4 regions of the Gulosibacter sp. ACHW.36C genome follow, and region 1 is predicted to be linked to each of the others. Evidence: predicted binding sites of a transcription regulator. Region 1 holds the regulator's gene; each other region holds the start of a gene.
The links. The regulator LexA, encoded in region 1, represses DNA repair genes until DNA is damaged. The targets are predictions, from matches to a motif close to TCGAACANNTGTTCGA.
Positions count from the first base shown of each region.

Region 1 (4,182 bases):
GGCCCGAGATGTCGACGACGCACTGCGCGAGCGCCTCGTCGAGCGGCACGAGGGCGTCGCCGTAGCGCGCGATGCCGCGCTTGTCGCCGAGGGCCTCGCGGATCGCCTCGCCGAGCACGATCGCGGTGTCTTCGATGGTGTGGTGCTCGTCGATGTGCACGTCGCCCTTTGCCTCGATCGTGAGATCGGTGAGCGAGTGCTTCGCGAAAGCGGTGAGCATGTGGTCGTAGAACGGCACCGAGGTGTTGATATTCGAGGCGCCGGTGCCGTCAAGATTGAGGCTCAGGCGGATGCTTGACTCGCTCGTGGCGCGTTCGACGGTGGCGGTACGGGGTTCGGTCATGCGCTGACTCCTTCGGAACCAGTGAGCTGCAGCTCGGGTCGGGCGGCGGTGATCTCGGCGAGGGCCGAGAGGAACGCGTCGGTTTCGGACTCGGTGCCGGCGGTGACGCGGATGCAGTCGGCGGGGCCGGTGTTGCGAATCAGGATGCCGCGGCGCACGAACTCCTCGAACATTTCGGCGGGGTCGGCGACGCCGCCGATGAGCACGAAGTTCGCGTCGGAGCGGTACGGGCGGTAGCCAAGCGCGGCGGCTTCGTCGACGATGCGGTCGCGCTGGCTGCGGATGCGGTCGACCTGCGCGAGCATCGTGTCGCGGTGCTCGAGCGCCGCGATCGCCGCGGCCTGCGTGATCGCCGAGAGGTGGTAGGGCAGGCGCACGAGCCGCACGGCGTCGGCAACGGCCGGGTCGGCGGCAAAGTAGCCGAGGCGCACGCCGGCGAAAGCGAAGGCCTTCGACATGGTGCGAGAGATGACAAGCCGCGGGCGCCCCTCGAGCAGGCTCAGCGCAGTGGGCGCACCGTCATGACGGAACTCGGCGTACGCCTCATCGACGATGACGATGCCGTCGGTCGCGTCGTAGGCGGCCGCGATGGTGTCGAGGTCGAGCGGGGTGCCCGTGGGGTTGTTCGGCGTGCAGAGCAGCACGACGTCGGGACGCTCGGCCTCGATAGCTGTGCGCACGCGTTCGGGGGTGAGTTCGAAGTTCTCGTCGCGCGGTGCTGCGACCCACTCGCTACCGACGCCCTTCGCGAGCAGCGGGTACATCGAATAGGTCGGGGCGAAGCTCATGATCTTGCGGCCGGCGCCGGCGAAGGCCTGGAGCAGCTGCTGCAGCACCTCGTTCGAGCCGTTTGCGGCCCAGATGTGCGCGGGGGTGAGCCCGTGGCCGAGGTAGTCGGCGAGGCGCTCGCGGAGCTCGGTGAATTCGCGGTCGGGGTAGCGGTTGAGCCCCGGCAGGGTGAGCGAGATGCGCTGGATGATCGACAGCGCGACGGCCTCCGGCACCGAGAATGGATTCTCGTTGACGTTGATGGTGATCGGCAGCGCGTCCTGTGGCGCGCCGTACGGCGTCAGCCCACGCAGGTCGTCGCGAATCGGGAGGTCTTCGAAGCTCGTCACCCCCTTATCTTAGGCACCCGGAAACCACCGCGGGCGCCGCCTCCGGAAGGGGTGGCTGCGGCGCCCGGCACGGAAATGGTGGTGGTGCGTGGCTTCCGGACCGCGGCCGTGTCCGCGGCCCGGAAATCTGTGGGGTCTAGTAGTTCGGCAGCGCGAGCTCTTGGCCGGCCTGCACCGAGGAGCTCTCGAGCAGGTTGAGGCGCATGATCTCGTGCACGACGTCGCGCACGTCGTGGCCGTCGGCGATGTCGTCGGCGATGCTCCAGAGCGTCTCGCCCGCGAGCACCGTGTGGTGTTCGAACGTGGTTGCGGATGCGCTGCTCGTGTTCGAGGCGAGCGCGGCGGGAACCTGGGCGATGCCAACCCCGATGCCGAGGGCAACTGGAGCGAGCAGAACGGCGCCGAGCAGGCGACGACCACGGCTCGTGAGCCGCAGGCGGGGCTGCGCGGTGGCGCTGGTGCGTGCAGTGAGAGCAGTCATGTTGGTCGCTTCCTTTCGACGTGCATGCGAAGCGCATGCGAACATCTGTTTCGAATATAGATTCGACTTGTTCGAAAAGCAAACACTTTCTCGAAAATGAGGGCGACACGCTCGAAAAGATGTTTGAGTCCGGTGCTGATGCCACGTAGGGTGACTTCAACGGAACACAGCTGACCACGGGCCTACGACATGGCCGCGTGACCACCACCTCAGGAGGGCCGATGGCCAAGCAGATCAAGCCCCTGTCGGACACACAACAGCGCATTCTCTCGTTCATCGCGACGTTCCAGAACAGCAATGGCTTCGCCCCGAGCATCCGAGAGATCGGCGACACCGTGGGCCTGATCAGCTCCTCGTCGGTGGCCTATCAGCTCAACCAGCTCGAGAAGCGCGGCTACATTCGCCGCAACGCGAACCAGGCCCGCACCATCGAGCTGCTCGTGAACGTCGCCATCGACGAGGTCGAACCGAGCATCACGCCCGGCCCCACCGCGCTCGTGCCCCTCGTCGGGCGCATCGCGGCCGGCGTGCCGATCACGGCCGAGCAGCAAGTCGAAGAGGTCTTCCCGCTCCCCCGCCAGGTCGTCGGCGACGGCGAGCTGTTCCTACTGCTCGTGTCGGGCGACTCGATGATCGACGCCGCGATCTGCGACGGCGACTGGGTCGTCGTGCGACAGCAGCCAACCGCGAACAACGGCGACATTGTGGCCGCAATGCTCGACGGCGAGGCCACCGTGAAGGTGTTCCGCCAGCGCGACGGCCACACCTGGCTGCTGCCGCGCAACTCGAACTACGAGCCGATCCTCGGCGACGAGGCGACGGTGCTCGGCAAGGTCGTCGCGGTGCTGCGCTCGGTCTAGCCGCTCGCCCTAGTTCGTTGTCGTACTAGTTGTCGTAGTCGACCCGCGGCAGGCTCAGCACCCGTTCGGTCGACTCCTCGACGCGGGCGCGCGGCTTGTGCCGCACCGTGGGCTTCTTGCCCTCGGGCGCCGAGCGGCCGGCGACTCTGAACTCTTCGAACAGGCCCATCTGGTCGGGATGCACGCGGGCGCGCAGGTGCGTGCCGTCGGTGTCGTGCAGCTCGCGCAGCACGCCGCCCTGGTCGTGCAGCATCGACACGAGATCGCCGCGCTGGTACGGCACGACGAGTTCGACCTCGATCTCGCGCATCGGCAGCATCTCGGCGATGCGCTCCTGCAGCTCCTCGACGCCCTCCCCCGTGCGCGCCGAAACGAACACCGAGTTCGGCTCAAGGGCACGCAGCATGAGGCGCGTGTCGGCGTCGATGAGGTCGGCCTTGTTGAAGGCAATGAGCTCGGGCACGTCGCGCGAGTCGATCTCGGAGATGACCTCGCGCACCGTGCGAATCTGGCCCGCCGGGTCGGGGTGACTCGCGTCGACCACGTGCACGAGCACATCCGAATCGGCCACCTCTTCGAGCGTCGAGCGGAACGCCTCGACGAGCTGGTGCGGCAGGTTGCGCACGAAGCCGACGGTGTCGGCGAGCGTGTACGGCCGGCCCTCGGGCGTCTCGGTGCGGCGCACCGTCGCGTCGAGCGTCGCAAACAGCTGGTTCTCGACGAGCACGCCAGCGCGCGTGATGCGGTTGAGCAGCGACGACTTGCCCGCGTTCGTGTAGCCGGCGATCGCCACTGAGGGCACGAGGTTGCGACCGCGCTCGGCGCGCTTCGTGTCGCGCGAGGTCTTCATGCCGGCGATCTGGCGGCGCAGTCGCGCCATGCGGGTGTGGATGCGGCGGCGGTCGAGCTCGATCTTCGTCTCACCGGGGCCGCGCGAGCCCATACCTGCGCCGGCCGAACCGACCTGGCCACCGGCCTGTCGCGACATCGACTGACCCCAACCGCGCAGGCGCGGCAGGAGGTACTCGAGTTGCGCGAGTTCGACCTGCGCCTTACCCTCGCGGCTCTTGGCGTGCTGGCTGAAGATGTCGAGGATGACGGCGGTGCGGTCGATGACCTTCACCTTCACCTGGTCCTCGAGTGCGCGGCGCTGCGAGGGGGCGAGCTCGGTATCGGCGACGACGGTGTCGGCGCCAACCGAGCGGACGATGTCGGCGAGCTCCTCGACCTTGCCGCGCCCGAGATAGGTCGAGGCGTCGGGATGCGGGCGTCGCTGCAGGATGCCGTCGAGCACGGCCGCGCCGGCCGTCTCGCAGAGCGCGGCGAGCTCGTGCATCGAGTTCTCGGCGTCTTCGATCGTGCCGGCGGCGTAGACGCCGA
Region 1 covers NZ_CP097160.1:1,783,179-1,787,360, forward strand. Annotated here, with positions in the region: gene hisB (imidazoleglycerol-phosphate dehydratase HisB) at 1-343, opposite strand, end outside; gene M3M28_RS08270 (histidinol-phosphate transaminase) at 340-1,461, opposite strand; gene M3M28_RS08275 (LysM peptidoglycan-binding domain-containing protein) at 1,598-1,942, opposite strand; gene lexA (transcriptional repressor LexA) at 2,164-2,802, shown strand; gene hflX (GTPase HflX) at 2,828-4,182, opposite strand, start outside.

Region 2 (4,182 bases), 1.0 Mb from region 1:
TGCATGACCGCCGAGGCGGTGAGCACGCGCGAACGGTCGACGTCCTGCACGAACTGCTCGACGTAGTCGTTCGCCGGGCTTGTGAGGATCTCCTCGGGGGTACCGATCTGGACGATTTCACCCGCGCGCATCACGGCGATGCGGTCGCCGAGGAACATGGCCTCGTTGAGGTCGTGGGTGATGAAGACGATGGTCTTGCCGAGCTGCTGCTGCAGGTCGACAAGCTCTTCCTGCATTTCGCGACGGATCAGCGGGTCGAGCGCGCTGAAGGCCTCGTCCATGAGCAGGATCTCAGTCTCGGCGCAGAGGGCGCGCGCGATGCCGACGCGCTGCTGCATGCCGCCCGAGAGTTCGTTCGGGAACGAGTCGGCCCACTGATCGAGGCCGACAGTCTCGAGCACCTTGCGGGCCTGTGCCTCCCGCTTGTCCTTCGGCACTTCCTGGACCTCGAGGCCGAACGCCACGTTCTCGAGCACCGTGCGGTGCGGGAAGAGCGCGAAGTGCTGGAAGACCATCGAGATGTGCTCACGGCGGATCTTGCGAATCGTCGCCGGGTTCGCCCCGACGATCTCCTGGCCGCGCACCTTGACCGAGCCGGACGTCGTCGGGTTGAGGCCGTTGAGCATCCGGATCAGCGTCGACTTTCCGGAACCCGACAGACCCATGACGACGAAGATCTCGCCCGGTTTCACGTCAAAACTCGCGTCGATCACGGCTGCCGTTGAGGCAGGCGCGAGATCATCGCGAGTGGCGCCTTGCTTAAGACGCTCAACAGCCTCCTTGGGCTGCCTGCCGAACACCTTGTACAGGTGCTCGACCGAGATGGCTGTGTCTGGCACGAACGCTCCTTTTGGGTTAGTCGTTGCCGCGCACGCAAATCGCGCACGAGGGATGCTCCACGGCATCCGCTTGATTCGGTGCGGTGTCGCACATCGCCGAGCAATGACATCGGGTCTTGAACTCGGCGGGTTTCACCGCAAATGGCGCGGGAGCGCAGTGCTCACCGCGGCGCAATTTGGGCGGCGGGGCGCCCGAATTACGGCTCAATAGCAACGCAATACTACCGACTTGAGTGTTTCCGACAGGCGCCGGGAAGCCCGATTCGGCCGGTTTCGCGGCGATGTCGGGTGCTTCGAGGGGCGTCGGATCCTTGCGCTTTCAAGCGAGTCGCGCGTGCGGGGCTATCGTTATGAAGACGTTAAGTCTCCGTGCTGCCTGCCATCGATTCCGCGGTGTTGCGCTGTCAGTAGGTGGTCGCGTCACTTTGCTCGCCTCGGTGCCGCTGCCGTTGGGCGCATCCCGAGGATGTGTGCCCGAGGCTGCCGATCGCACGAACCGAAGGGAGCCACGCAATTGACGTCACCGAGCACCGGCCAGGATCCCGAGCGGAAGCCCGAGAGTGCGTGGACCGAAGTGAACCCGTTTACCTCGGTGCTGCGCATTGACCCGGCGAATCGAGACCACGAGGTGGCGATTCGCTGCACAATTACCGTGCTCGTGCCGCTATTGGTGTTGCTGCTGACCGACCGGCTCGACCTCGTCGTGTTCGTGTCGTTCGCCGCTTTTCCAGGCATCTATGGGCGCAATCTCGAGCACGGGCCGCGGCTGCGGATGCAGTTGCGCGCCGGCGTGCTCATGTTCGCGACGCTGATGTCGGCGACGATCATGGCACGGCTGCTCGACGGGGTGCCGGGTGAAGTCTGGATCGCCGTGCTGTGCACCTCGGTGATGGCCGGGTTGAGCGCACTCGTGGCGCAGTATTGGCAGCTGCGGCCCGGCGGCGCGATTTTCAACGTGTTCGCCTTTGGCGCGGTGGTTGCCGTGCCGAAGCAACCGGTGCTGTGGGAGGCCGCGCTCGCAACGCTGGTGGTGATTGCCTGGGCGGTGTTGATGGGCATGTCGTCGCGGCTGCTCGGTCGGCGCTTTCGGCAGCCGATTGTCTGGCCGCGGGAGGCGACGTTCGCGGGTCGGCCGCATGCCACGTTCTTGACGGATGCTGGACTCAACTTCGTCGCTGCGGGTGCGGCCGGGGGCGTCTCGCTTTCGCTAAGCGGGCCGTGGAACATCGACCACACCTACTGGGCGCAGCTCGCCGCGGTGGTGCCGCTCGCCGGCCACACGACCAAGCACGCCGTGAACCGTGGTTTTCACCGCATCATCGGCACGTTTCTCGGGCTGTTTGGCACCGCACCGATTCTTTGGTTGGCGACGCCGGTGTGGGTGCTCATTCTCGTGATCGCGCTGCTGCAGGGGCTGACCGAGCTGTTCGTGCTGCGGTCGTACGGGCTCGGGCAGGTGTTCGTCACTCCCCTGGCGCTCGTTTCGATTGCACTGGCGACGGTTGGGAGCGGCGGGTCGGTGCGCGCGGATGGGCTCGTGTACGACCGGTTGATTGAAACGGTGATTGGCTCGCTTTTGGGTGTTGTTGTCGTGTTGGTGCCGTGGGCGGTGCGACGGGCGCGGCGGGGGTAGTCGGCTGGAGTCGGCTGGTTTCGGCGGTTTAGCGCGCATGTCGGAGGCTCGTGCGAGAGTGAGGCTGAGCCAGGAATGGCTCACGGATGATCGAAGCGCCGAACGTTCACGGCGACGAATTTAGAACATCTGTTCGCTACCAATTTCACTGGCATACGTATATACTTGCTACAACGGTTCGCCCATTGACGCACCTTCGAGGAGGTGACGCCCGATGACCGCAACGTCTCCCGACAATGACTCCCCCGAGCAGCCCCGCCGCGCAAAGAAGCACCGACCCGATGGCACCACACCCGAGCCCGAGACCGACGGTCTGAACGAACTGTTCAGCGACATGACCGGCACATTCGTCGATGTGTTCAACGCTGTGAAAGCCGGCGAGTTCGCGATGGCGCTGATTCTGGCGAGGGCGTACGAGGGTGCGGAACTGCGCACGAAGTGGCAGACCGACGAGCGCAGCTATGTTGCGAACTACGACGACCAACTGCGCCTCAATCTGCGTTCCGTGCTCGCAAGCTTCGGAGTGCCGACGAACTTGTCCGACGTCGCGCTCATCAATCGTGCCTATGACGCGCACTGGTTGACGACAGAGTTCGCCAACTGGTGCGAGCCTCTGCAAACGGTCGAAGTGACCATGCAACATTCCGGAGCGCTTCTGCGCCACGCGAACAAGGTCCCCCAAGACCGTCGAGACGAGTTCTCGGAGCGCGTCCTCGACTTCGCTCGCACGGCAACGGTCGGACAAACCGAGACCTTCGCGAAGAAGCTCGCCGCCGCACTCGGGGCGGCGGAGTTTGAGGAGACCTGCGAGCGTGAATACGCCGAACGCCGAGTGACGATCGAAGACCTCGACTTTGGCATGTCAGTCATTACCGCGACCGTCCGAACTGGCGAAGCGCACGCGCTCTACGACCTGCTCACGAAACAGGCGATCGTGCTGCGAGACGAGCACCGCGACGACGCAAAGGCACACCGTCAGCGTGTGCGCGAGGCCGCGAACACGGGCACCGCTCTGTCGACAGTCGATGCGGAATTCGTCGAGGATCCCCGCACGCTCGACCAGATCCGCGCCGACCTGTTCATCGAGACGATACTCACCGCGACGCCGCAGAGCATCCTCGAGTCGCACACCGCAGGCGCGGCTCGAATCACCGCCAACGTGAGCATCGTCATCCCTGTCATGTCGCTGCTCAACCCCGACGCACCGCGTGATGTCGCCACCATCGACGGCCTGAACCCGATGAGCATGGTCGAAGCTCGCGAGATCGCGGGCACGGCGTCCTGTTTTCATCGGCTCCTCACCGACCCGATCACCGGGCACGCGCTCACCGTCGACACACGAAAACCGACCGCCGAGATGCGCAGATTCCTGCAAGCTCGCGACCAAACGTGCATATTCCCGGGCTGCCGCAGGCCAGCACCCCAAAGCGAACTCGATCACACGCACCCCTGGGCCGCGGGTGGCAAAACGAGCGTCAACAACATGGCACACCTCTGCGTGCGCCACCACACGCTGAAACATCAGAAGCCGTGGAGGTGCCGGCATAAGGGCAACGGAGAAATGGAATGGATCCCGCCCTACGGCGAAACCATCACGGTCGAACCGGCACGCGTCGGCCCGGTGTTCAAACCACTCGAAGACCCTGTTCCCTTCTAAGGGAGAGCTCTGTCCGAATCGCGACATCAGCAAATTGGTCGGGACGACAGGAT
Region 2 covers NZ_CP097160.1:762,541-766,722, reverse strand. Annotated here, with positions in the region: gene M3M28_RS03405 (quaternary amine ABC transporter ATP-binding protein) at 1-839, opposite strand, end outside; gene M3M28_RS03400 (FUSC family protein) at 1,414-2,472, shown strand; gene M3M28_RS03395 (HNH endonuclease signature motif containing protein) at 2,687-4,129, shown strand; tRNA gene M3M28_RS03390 (tRNA-Pro) at 4,165-4,182, opposite strand, start outside.
Region 2: a site for LexA is predicted at 2,594-2,609, ahead of M3M28_RS03395 (HNH endonuclease signature motif containing protein). Genes of this name have one in related genera too.

Region 3 (4,182 bases), 410 kb from region 1:
GGGCACGAATGACTACTTTACTGCTTCATTCGGTGCAGCGCAAATCGGCCCAGTTGAGCAACCGATCTGCTCACTTTGTCGCGTGCAGACGGAGTCCCGCCGCGCTAGAAGGGCGCGGGGTCGTTGATCGCGTCATAGCTCTGGTCGTCGACGGGTTTGAAGATCGGTCCGACTGGTCTTGGTTCGACGGTGACCCATTCGCCGCGTGGGGTTCGCCACCTGACTTTGCCATTGCCGAGTTGTTCGCATTCCCACGGACGCTGATGTTTGAGGGTGTGGTGTTTTGGGCAGAGGTGTCCCAGGTTTTCGACGTCGGTGTTGCCGCCCGCGGCCCAGGGTTTCGTGTGATCTAACTCGCTTTGATGGGCGGGTCTGCGGCAGCTCGGGAATAAACACACTTGGTCCCTGGCTTGCAGGAATCTGCGCATCGATGGGGTCGGGGTGCGGGAATCAACCGTTACGACGTGCCCGGTGATGGGGTCGGTGAGGATTCGTTGGAAGCATTTCGCCTTTGAGGCCATGTCGCGGGCCTCGGTCATGCTGACCGGCATCATCCCGTTCAGTGTCGCGACATCACGCGGTGCGTCCGGGTTGAGCAAGTTCAGGACCGGGATCACGATGCTCACCGTCGCGGTCACGCGCGAGTGGCCCTTGGCGTCGTACTCGCGCATGCTCTGCGGCGTCGTGGTGAGGAAGGTCTCGACGAACAGGTCGGCCATCAACTGGCGCACCGTGCGTGGGTCTTCGATGAACTCGGCATCTGCAGGGGAGAGCGCTTCCCCGCGTGCTTGTGCGTCGCGGACGCGGCACCGGTGTTCGTCGGCCTCGTTCACGTGCTCCTCACGGAGCGCTTTGGCTTGCTGCTGCATGAGGTCGTACATCGCGTGGGCCTGCAGCGTTGGGATGTCGGCGGTGATGCGCGACATGCCGAAGTCGCGGTCTTCGATCGTGACGTGGCGTGCTTGGTATTCGTGCTCGAACGCGGCCTCAAACTCCTCGGCCCCGAGTTCGGCGGCGAGCTTGCGCGCGAAGGCGTCGGTCGCGGCGACGGTCTCGCCCTTCGCAAATTCGAGCACCTTGGTCGCGTACTCATCGCGGCGCCCGTCGGGCACGATCCCCGCGTGGCGGAGGAGCGCGCGGGCATGCCGCATGGTGACTTCGGCCTCGCGGAGCGGGTCGAGCCACCCGACGAAGTCGGTGCCGAGGCGGTGCGCGTCATATGCGCGGTTGAGGAGTGCGGTGTCGGATTCGTTCGTGTGGATCCCGAACTCGGCCACGATCGACCGCAGGTTCAACCGCAGCAGATCGTCGGGGCTCGCGACCGAAGAACGTTCCTGAAGTTGCGTGTAGGTGCGGTGCTCGGTGACGGTGTAGGCCTGCGCGAGGCCCATCATCTTCATGAACGCGCCGACTTGTTCGAGTTTCGCCCCGTTGAGCACCATGCCTTCGATCGCGGCGAGCGCGTCGTTGAGTCCGTCGGTTTCGGGTGGCGGGGTGGTGCCGTCTGGCCGGTGCTTCGGTGCGCGACGGCTCGGCTTGTCGGGCGCTGCGTTTGGGCTGGGTGGAGGGCTGGTGCCGTCTGGCCGGTGCTTCGGTGCGCGACGAATCGGCTCATCAGCATCAGGGTTGGAGTTCGGTGGGGGAGTCGTTGCGGTCATCGGGCGTCACCTCCTCGAAGGTGCGTCAATGGGGGAACCGTCGTAGCAAATATATACGCATGTAGGCAAAATTGAAAGCGAACATACGTTCTAATGTTGCCGGCGTCGATGTTCGAGGTTTCGAGCATCCACGGGCCGGTTTTCGACCTAGGTTCACTCTCGCACGAGCCCCCGACATCAACGGGCCGTTTGAGTGACTCGCGTGGTGACGATTGGTGCTCGGGCTACTTCGTCGGCCTCGACCTAGGTCGCGTTGCTCAATGGAGTACTGATCGCGATCTTGCCGTGGACGTGGCGGCTGCGCTGGTGTGAGATCGCGTGATGGAACTGGTCGAGGGTGTACGTTGCGGCGACGGGGCTGCGCAAGGGCTTGGCAGAGATCAATTCCAGGACTCGGTCGAGCGCATCGGGAGCTGCGTTGACACCATTGACCTGAACGACGCCGACGGGCGCATCTTGCACCTCGATGGTGACCACGCGGTGTGGCGGGACGCCCGAACGGATCGCAATCTGAGCCGTCCGTCCCCGCGATGCCCAGCACCCCAGCCTTGAGTTTGGAAACTGTCGGCGGTTGGCGGTGCAGGCTCGGGTGGTTTTCATCGAGGACGATCGAGGTCGCAACGGCGATGCTGATGCGGACCTCCGTTGCCAGTAATGGTCGCGTCTCGATGCGCGCGAGTCTCAGGTGATTGGTGTCACCGAACTGATCCAGAACTAGCGCAGAACCCATGACTTGCCCGACGCTGCTCCTCGCGCGCCTGTTCCGCTGGCTTACGAACGACTGACTTCCCAGCCGCACCGTCAAACAGCGTCAAGCGCGCCCCGCTCTCGTATCCACCGGCTTAGGCTTGATTTCATGACTGAGGAACACCCGCTTACTTCCGATCCGACCGTCAGCCTCACGCGCGAGCTCATCCGTATTGACACGCAGAACTGGGGCAATGGCAAGAGCTCGGGGGAGCGGGAGGCCGCGGAGTACCTCGCTGAGCGCCTCCGCGCGCTGAACACCGAGCCGGTGTTGTTCGAGTCTGAGACGAACCGCACGAGCGTCGTGGCGCGCATCCCTGGCCGAAACCCGGACAAGCCCGCGCTCGTCGTGCACGGCCACACCGACGTGGTGCCGGCCGACGCCTCCAACTGGAGCGTCGACCCGTTCGCTGCCGAGGTGCGAGATGGCTGCATCTGGGGGCGTGGCGCCGTCGACATGAAGAACATGGACGCCATGATCGTCACGGCACTCGACAACATCATCGCTTCGGGCGAGTTGCCCGAGCGCGAACTCATCGTCGCGTTCTTTGCCGACGAGGAAGACGGCGGCAAGCTCGGCGCCCACTGGGCGGTCGACAACAAGCCCGAGCTCTTCGCGGGTGCGACCGAAGCGATCAGCGAGGTCGGCGGCTACTCAATCAACATCGACGGTCAGCGCGCCTACCTCCTGCAGACCGGCGAAAAGGCCATGATCTGGTTGCGCCTGCGTGCGCGCCGCCCCTCCGGCCACGGCTCGAAGGTCGTGCCGACGAGCGACAACTCGATTTCCGAGCTCGCCCGTGCCATCGTGCGCCTCACCGAGCACGAGTGGCCGGTGCAGCTCAACGAGACTTCGACCGAGATGATTGACGCGCTGTGCGAGCTCACCGGCGCGGATGCAGAACAGGTTTCGCCAGATGAACTCGCCCTCCGCGGTGGCTTCGCGGCGGCCTGGCTGCGCGCATCCCTGCGCACCACCGCGAACCCGACCATGCTCGATGGCGGCTACAAGCACAACGTGATTCCCGAGACGGCGTCAGTTGCGATTGACGTGCGCCCACTGCCGGGCGAAGAGGATGCGGTGCTCGAGCAGATCCGCGAGATCGTCGGCGACGGCATCGACGTCGAGATTGACTGGCAGGCGATCGGCGCCCAGGCGCCCTCGACGGGCCCGCTCGTGGACGCGAGCCTCGCATCCCTGCGCGAGTACGACCCCGAGGCGAAGATCATCCCGTACCTGCTGCCCGCCGGTACCGACAACAAATCGCTCGCGCGCCTCGGCATCAACGGCTACGGCTTCGCCCCGCTGCAGCTTCCGGCTGAACTCAACTTCCCGGCCATGTTCCACGGCGTTGACGAGCGAGTGCCGCTCGAGTCGCTCGTGTTCGGCCGCCAGGTGCTCGAACACTTCTTGCGCACCTACTAGCCGCCGCGCGTCTCCCACAGCTTCTCGGGGAGCCTGGGCGTAAGATCAACGGCTGGCATTAGGCGACCGAAAGGATCAACGCACATGGGCTGGTTGGAGGCGATCGTTCTCGCCATCGTGCAGGGGCTCACTGAGTTTCTGCCGATCTCCTCGAGCGCGCACATCCGCGTTGCGGGGCTCGCGATGGGCATGGACGACCCGGGAGCGACCTTCACCGCCATCATCCAGATCGGCACCGAGCTCGCGGTCGTCGTCTACTTCTGGCGCGACATCGTGCGCATCATCACGAAGTGGGTGCAATCGCTCACCGGCAAAGTGCCGCGCAACGACCCCGACGCGCGCATGGGCTGG
Region 3 covers NZ_CP097160.1:1,377,733-1,381,914, reverse strand. Annotated here, with positions in the region: gene M3M28_RS06345 (HNH endonuclease signature motif containing protein) at 105-1,658, opposite strand; gene M3M28_RS06340 (zinc-binding dehydrogenase) at 1,902-2,135, opposite strand; gene M3M28_RS06335 (M20/M25/M40 family metallo-hydrolase) at 2,515-3,831, shown strand; gene M3M28_RS06330 (undecaprenyl-diphosphate phosphatase) at 3,916-4,182, shown strand, end outside.
Region 3: a site for LexA is predicted at 1,736-1,751, ahead of M3M28_RS06345 (HNH endonuclease signature motif containing protein). Genes of this name have one in related genera too.

Region 4 (4,182 bases), 1.3 Mb from region 1:
TCGCACCACTCCATACGCGATTCCAGCGAACGCGGCCGCCCAGAGCATGCTCGCGAACGTTCCAATAATGAAGAGCTCGCCCACGCGAGAGTCGGCCTGTGCGCGCAGCTCGGGGTATCGCCCGAGGCCCTTGATCGCGATGATCATCGCGAGGCCCGCGGGGAAGCCGGCGACGAGCGTCGCGTAGACCGCGGCGCGCTCGAGGATGCCGATCCAGCGGCCGCCGCGCAGCACGCGGCCGGTCTCGAGCAGCGGTAGGCCCGCCTCGGCCGACGGTTGCGGCGCGTCGATGCGGCGCAGCAGGAGACGCACGACCGGGTTGCCAAGCAGCGCGACCACGCCAAGAGCGGCGATGATGAGGGCCTTGAGCAGGAGCTCGAGGGGGTCCATGTCGCCTCCTTGGTGCGGTTTTCAGGGCTGAAGCACGGTGAGGGCGTGCAGGTGTTTCCTTCATTCTTGAAAGATGAAGGATTGCCGCGCATCACGTACAGGCGGGTGCACCGACTTATTGATTCTTGCAGTTTCACCCGACACACATTGAGGTGCGCCAGCTCACTGCAGCTTCCTCAAGTGAATCAGACGCCCCCGACATCGACGACCAAACGTGGGCCCCGAAACCTCGCGCCAGCACGCCAGTCCTTCAAATTTCGGCGAAATAAAGGTAAAGTCTTCATATGAGCAAAATGAAGGCAAATTCTTCATGTGTGGCGCTGCTCGTCGACATCGTCGACTCGCGCGGCTCTGACCGCTCGACGACACACGCGGCGATCTTGGCAGCGCTGCCGGAGCTCGACTCCGAGGCGGCACTCGAGCCAGTGCACCCCACCGTTGGCGACGAACTGCAGGGCATCTTCCGCACGCTCGGCGCCGCCCTCACCGCGAGCTACCACCTGCGCCTGTTGCTCGACGGCGCGGTCGAGCTACGCTTCGGGCTCGGCGGCGGCGAGGTGCGCGTCATCGACGAACAGCGCAACATCCAGGATGGCAGCGCCTGGTGGCGCGCTCGCGAAGCGATCGAGGCCGTCGAAACCCTCGAATCCGACCCGCAATACCCCGGCATCCGCACCGGCATCGTCGACGGTCGCTCCGAAAGTAATTCACTGGCACCGGCGACCGCGCAGCTCGTGGATGCGCAGCTCGCGCGGCTCCGCGTCGGCGCGCGCCACAGCCTCCGCCTCCTGCTCGACGGCCTCGACAACCAGCGTGCCGCCGAGGCCATCGGCATCAGCGCATCCGCGAACTCGCAACGCGTGCGCACAAATCAACTGCGCATCCTTGCCGACACCATGCTCGAACTCGGCAAGCTCGACTAGGCAGCATGAAGACGCTGCGCCGAGCCAGGCAGCAGCATGTCGAGCTTCAGCCACACTGACTCCATGTCGTAGGCCCGTGGTGTGCTTGCTTCAGCACCACATGACTTCGGCTCGCACGACGAGAGGATGCACGCTAAAGCACCTGACCTTAATTAGCATGTTTGTTCTAATCACATGAAATTCTCTCTTGCATTTACGTTCTAATAGTGCGAGAATTGAGTCACCCGCGAAGGAGGTACAGTTCGATGTCATCTACTCCACCAGCCGACGACTACTTCGGCGCTGCCACGCCTCCTCCCGAGACTGATGGACTTAACGAGCCACTGCAGCAGATCGGCGACTTCCTCGTAGAAGTGAAGGCAGCACGCGGGAAGGCAGACGCCGCCGAGGCACAGGCACTCTCCGCCGCATTCCTTATCACCGAGCAGCGGTCACACGCCGAGCGTGCGGAACACCCAGGGCGCGGGGCATATGCCGAGCTGTTTCGCTACAATTTGCGCTCGATCATGGGCTCCTACGGCGCCCTCCTCAACCTCAGCGACACCGCGCTGATCACACGCGCGCACGCCGCACACCGACTCACTTCGAAGTTCCCCTCTTGGCTCGAGCCGTTGCGCGCTGGCGAGGTGTCGAAGCAACAAGTCGACTCCGTGCTGCGGCATTCGAAAGACCTGCCCGACGAAGTCATCGATTCTTTCGGCGAGCAGGTGCTCAACTATGCCAAGAACCACCTCCCCGGCAAGACCGAGAAATACGCCGAATGCCTAGCCGCACGACATGCGGCAAGCGAGTTCGAAGCGAATCATGCACGAGAGGTGAAAGAACGCCGCGTCGTCATCCAAGATGTCGAGAACGGCATGTCTTGGCTCTCGGCGTACCTTCCCTCCAGCTTCGCGAACGCCGCTTTCGACCTCCTGACCACCGAGGCCAAGATCCTGCGTGACGAGAACAAGCGCGAGATCGCCGAGCTCAGGGCTTCGAACGACGAAGATGCAGCCGACACTGATTCTGCCGAGTTCCTGCCCGACGAACGCACGATCGAGCAGATCCGTGCAGACCTCCTCCTCGACACCCTGCTCACCTCCACCCCGCAAGGCATTCTCGAGAGCAAGTCCGCCGGTAAGCGGCGAGTGGAGGCCAACATCAGCATCGTCGTGCCTGTGCTCGCACTTCGCGACCCTGAGACGCCGCGCGACATCGCGACACTCAACGGAACACAGCCGATGAGCGTCGATGAGGCTCGCGACTGGTTCGGCGACGTGCCCTCGATCGAGCGCATCCTCACCGACCCCATCAACGGCCACGTCATCACCGCCGACACGCGCGTCGCGACTGCTTCGCTCACTCACTACCTACGTGCACGAGACCAAACTTGCCGGCACCCCGGTTGTCGCCGGCCCGCGGCCAAATGCGAACTCGATCACACGGTTCCATGGGAAATCGGCGGCAAGACCGTGCCCGAAAACCTGCAATACCTCTGCAAATGCCACCACATACAGAAACACCGGAAGCCATGGAGAGTACGACATCTCGGCGGCGGCGTGCTCGAGTGGACCTCGCCACTCGGACATGTGTTCATCGATTACCCAGAACCGATGGGCCCGGTGTTGGGCCCAGAGTTCAAGTACGCCGACGACCCGGCGCCGTTCTAGAACCCGATGGCGTCGCGGTGCGCGGCGATCGCGGTACGCGCACCCTTGCCCGCCGAGATGATGAGCACCTCGGGGCCCGGCGCGGTGAGCTCACCGGTCGCGTAGAGGTTCTGCACGCGGGTGCGACCGAAATTATCGGCGACGATGAGCCCCTCGGCATCCAGATCGGGCCGCAGATCGTCGTCGAGAAAACCGATCTGCGCTTCGAACGCCGGCAGCACGAAGGCCGCCTCCACCGGCACCACATCGCCATCGACGGTACGCACGCCGGTCATGGTCGCGCGCTCCCCCACAACATCCTCGATGTCGCGACGGTCGACGGCCACACCGAGCAAGCGCAGCCGCTCGGCATCGACCTCGTGCACCTGCTCCTCATTCGCGAACAGGGTGACGTGCGAGCCAATCCGCGACAGCTGCGCCGCCCGGTACGCGAGCGTCTTCGCGCTCGGCACGCCGAACACCGCGATCGACGCATCGCGCTTATTCCATGCGTCGCACACCACACACGAGTGGATGTGCGTGCCGTAGTACGCGCGCAGGGTCGGCAGTTCGGGGAAGATCTCCTTCAGTCCGGTCGCGAGAATCACGCGCTCGCCGTGCACGAGCCGCGCACGCGAACCGCGCACGCCCTTCGCCTCGACCCGGAAGCCCTCGCCATCACGCGAGATCCGCGTCACCTGTGCGAACTGAATCTCGGCGTTCTCGTACGCCTCAACCGACTCGCGGCCGGCGGCGCGCAGCTCGTTCGGCGGAATGTTGTCGCGCGAGAGAAACCCGTGTGCCTCCATCGTCGCCGAGTGCCGCGGTCGATTGCCGTCGAGCACCAGCACGCGGCGCAGCTGCCGCGCGAGCAGCAGCGCGGCCTGCAGCCCGGCGGGGCCGCCACCGACGATGACGACCTCGTAGTGGTCTTCCGGCGCGATGGTCACAGCGGCCTCCTAGGCGCTCAGGTGGTCGCGGAGCTTCTGGATGCGCGCCAGCGTCGCGTCGCGACCAAGCAGCTCCATCGACTCAAACAGCGGCGGCGAGATGCGGCGGCCCGACAGGGCCACGCGGGCCGGGCCAAACGCGAGCCGCGGCTTGATGCCGAGCTCGTCGATGAGCTTCGCGCGCATCGCGGCCTCGATCGGCTCGGTCGCCCACTCGCTCACGCCCTCGAGCGACTCGGCGGTTGCCGCGAGCACGTCGAGCGCGCCGTCCTTGAGCGTCTTGAGCGC
Region 4 covers NZ_CP097160.1:497,630-501,811, reverse strand. Annotated here, with positions in the region: gene M3M28_RS02165 (hypothetical protein) at 1-390, opposite strand, end outside; gene M3M28_RS02160 (SatD family protein) at 675-1,313, shown strand; gene M3M28_RS02155 (HNH endonuclease signature motif containing protein) at 1,667-2,965, shown strand; gene M3M28_RS02150 (NAD(P)/FAD-dependent oxidoreductase) at 2,962-3,894, opposite strand; gene gltX (glutamate--tRNA ligase) at 3,904-4,182, opposite strand, start outside.
Region 4: a site for LexA is predicted at 1,467-1,482, ahead of M3M28_RS02155 (HNH endonuclease signature motif containing protein). Genes of this name have one in related genera too.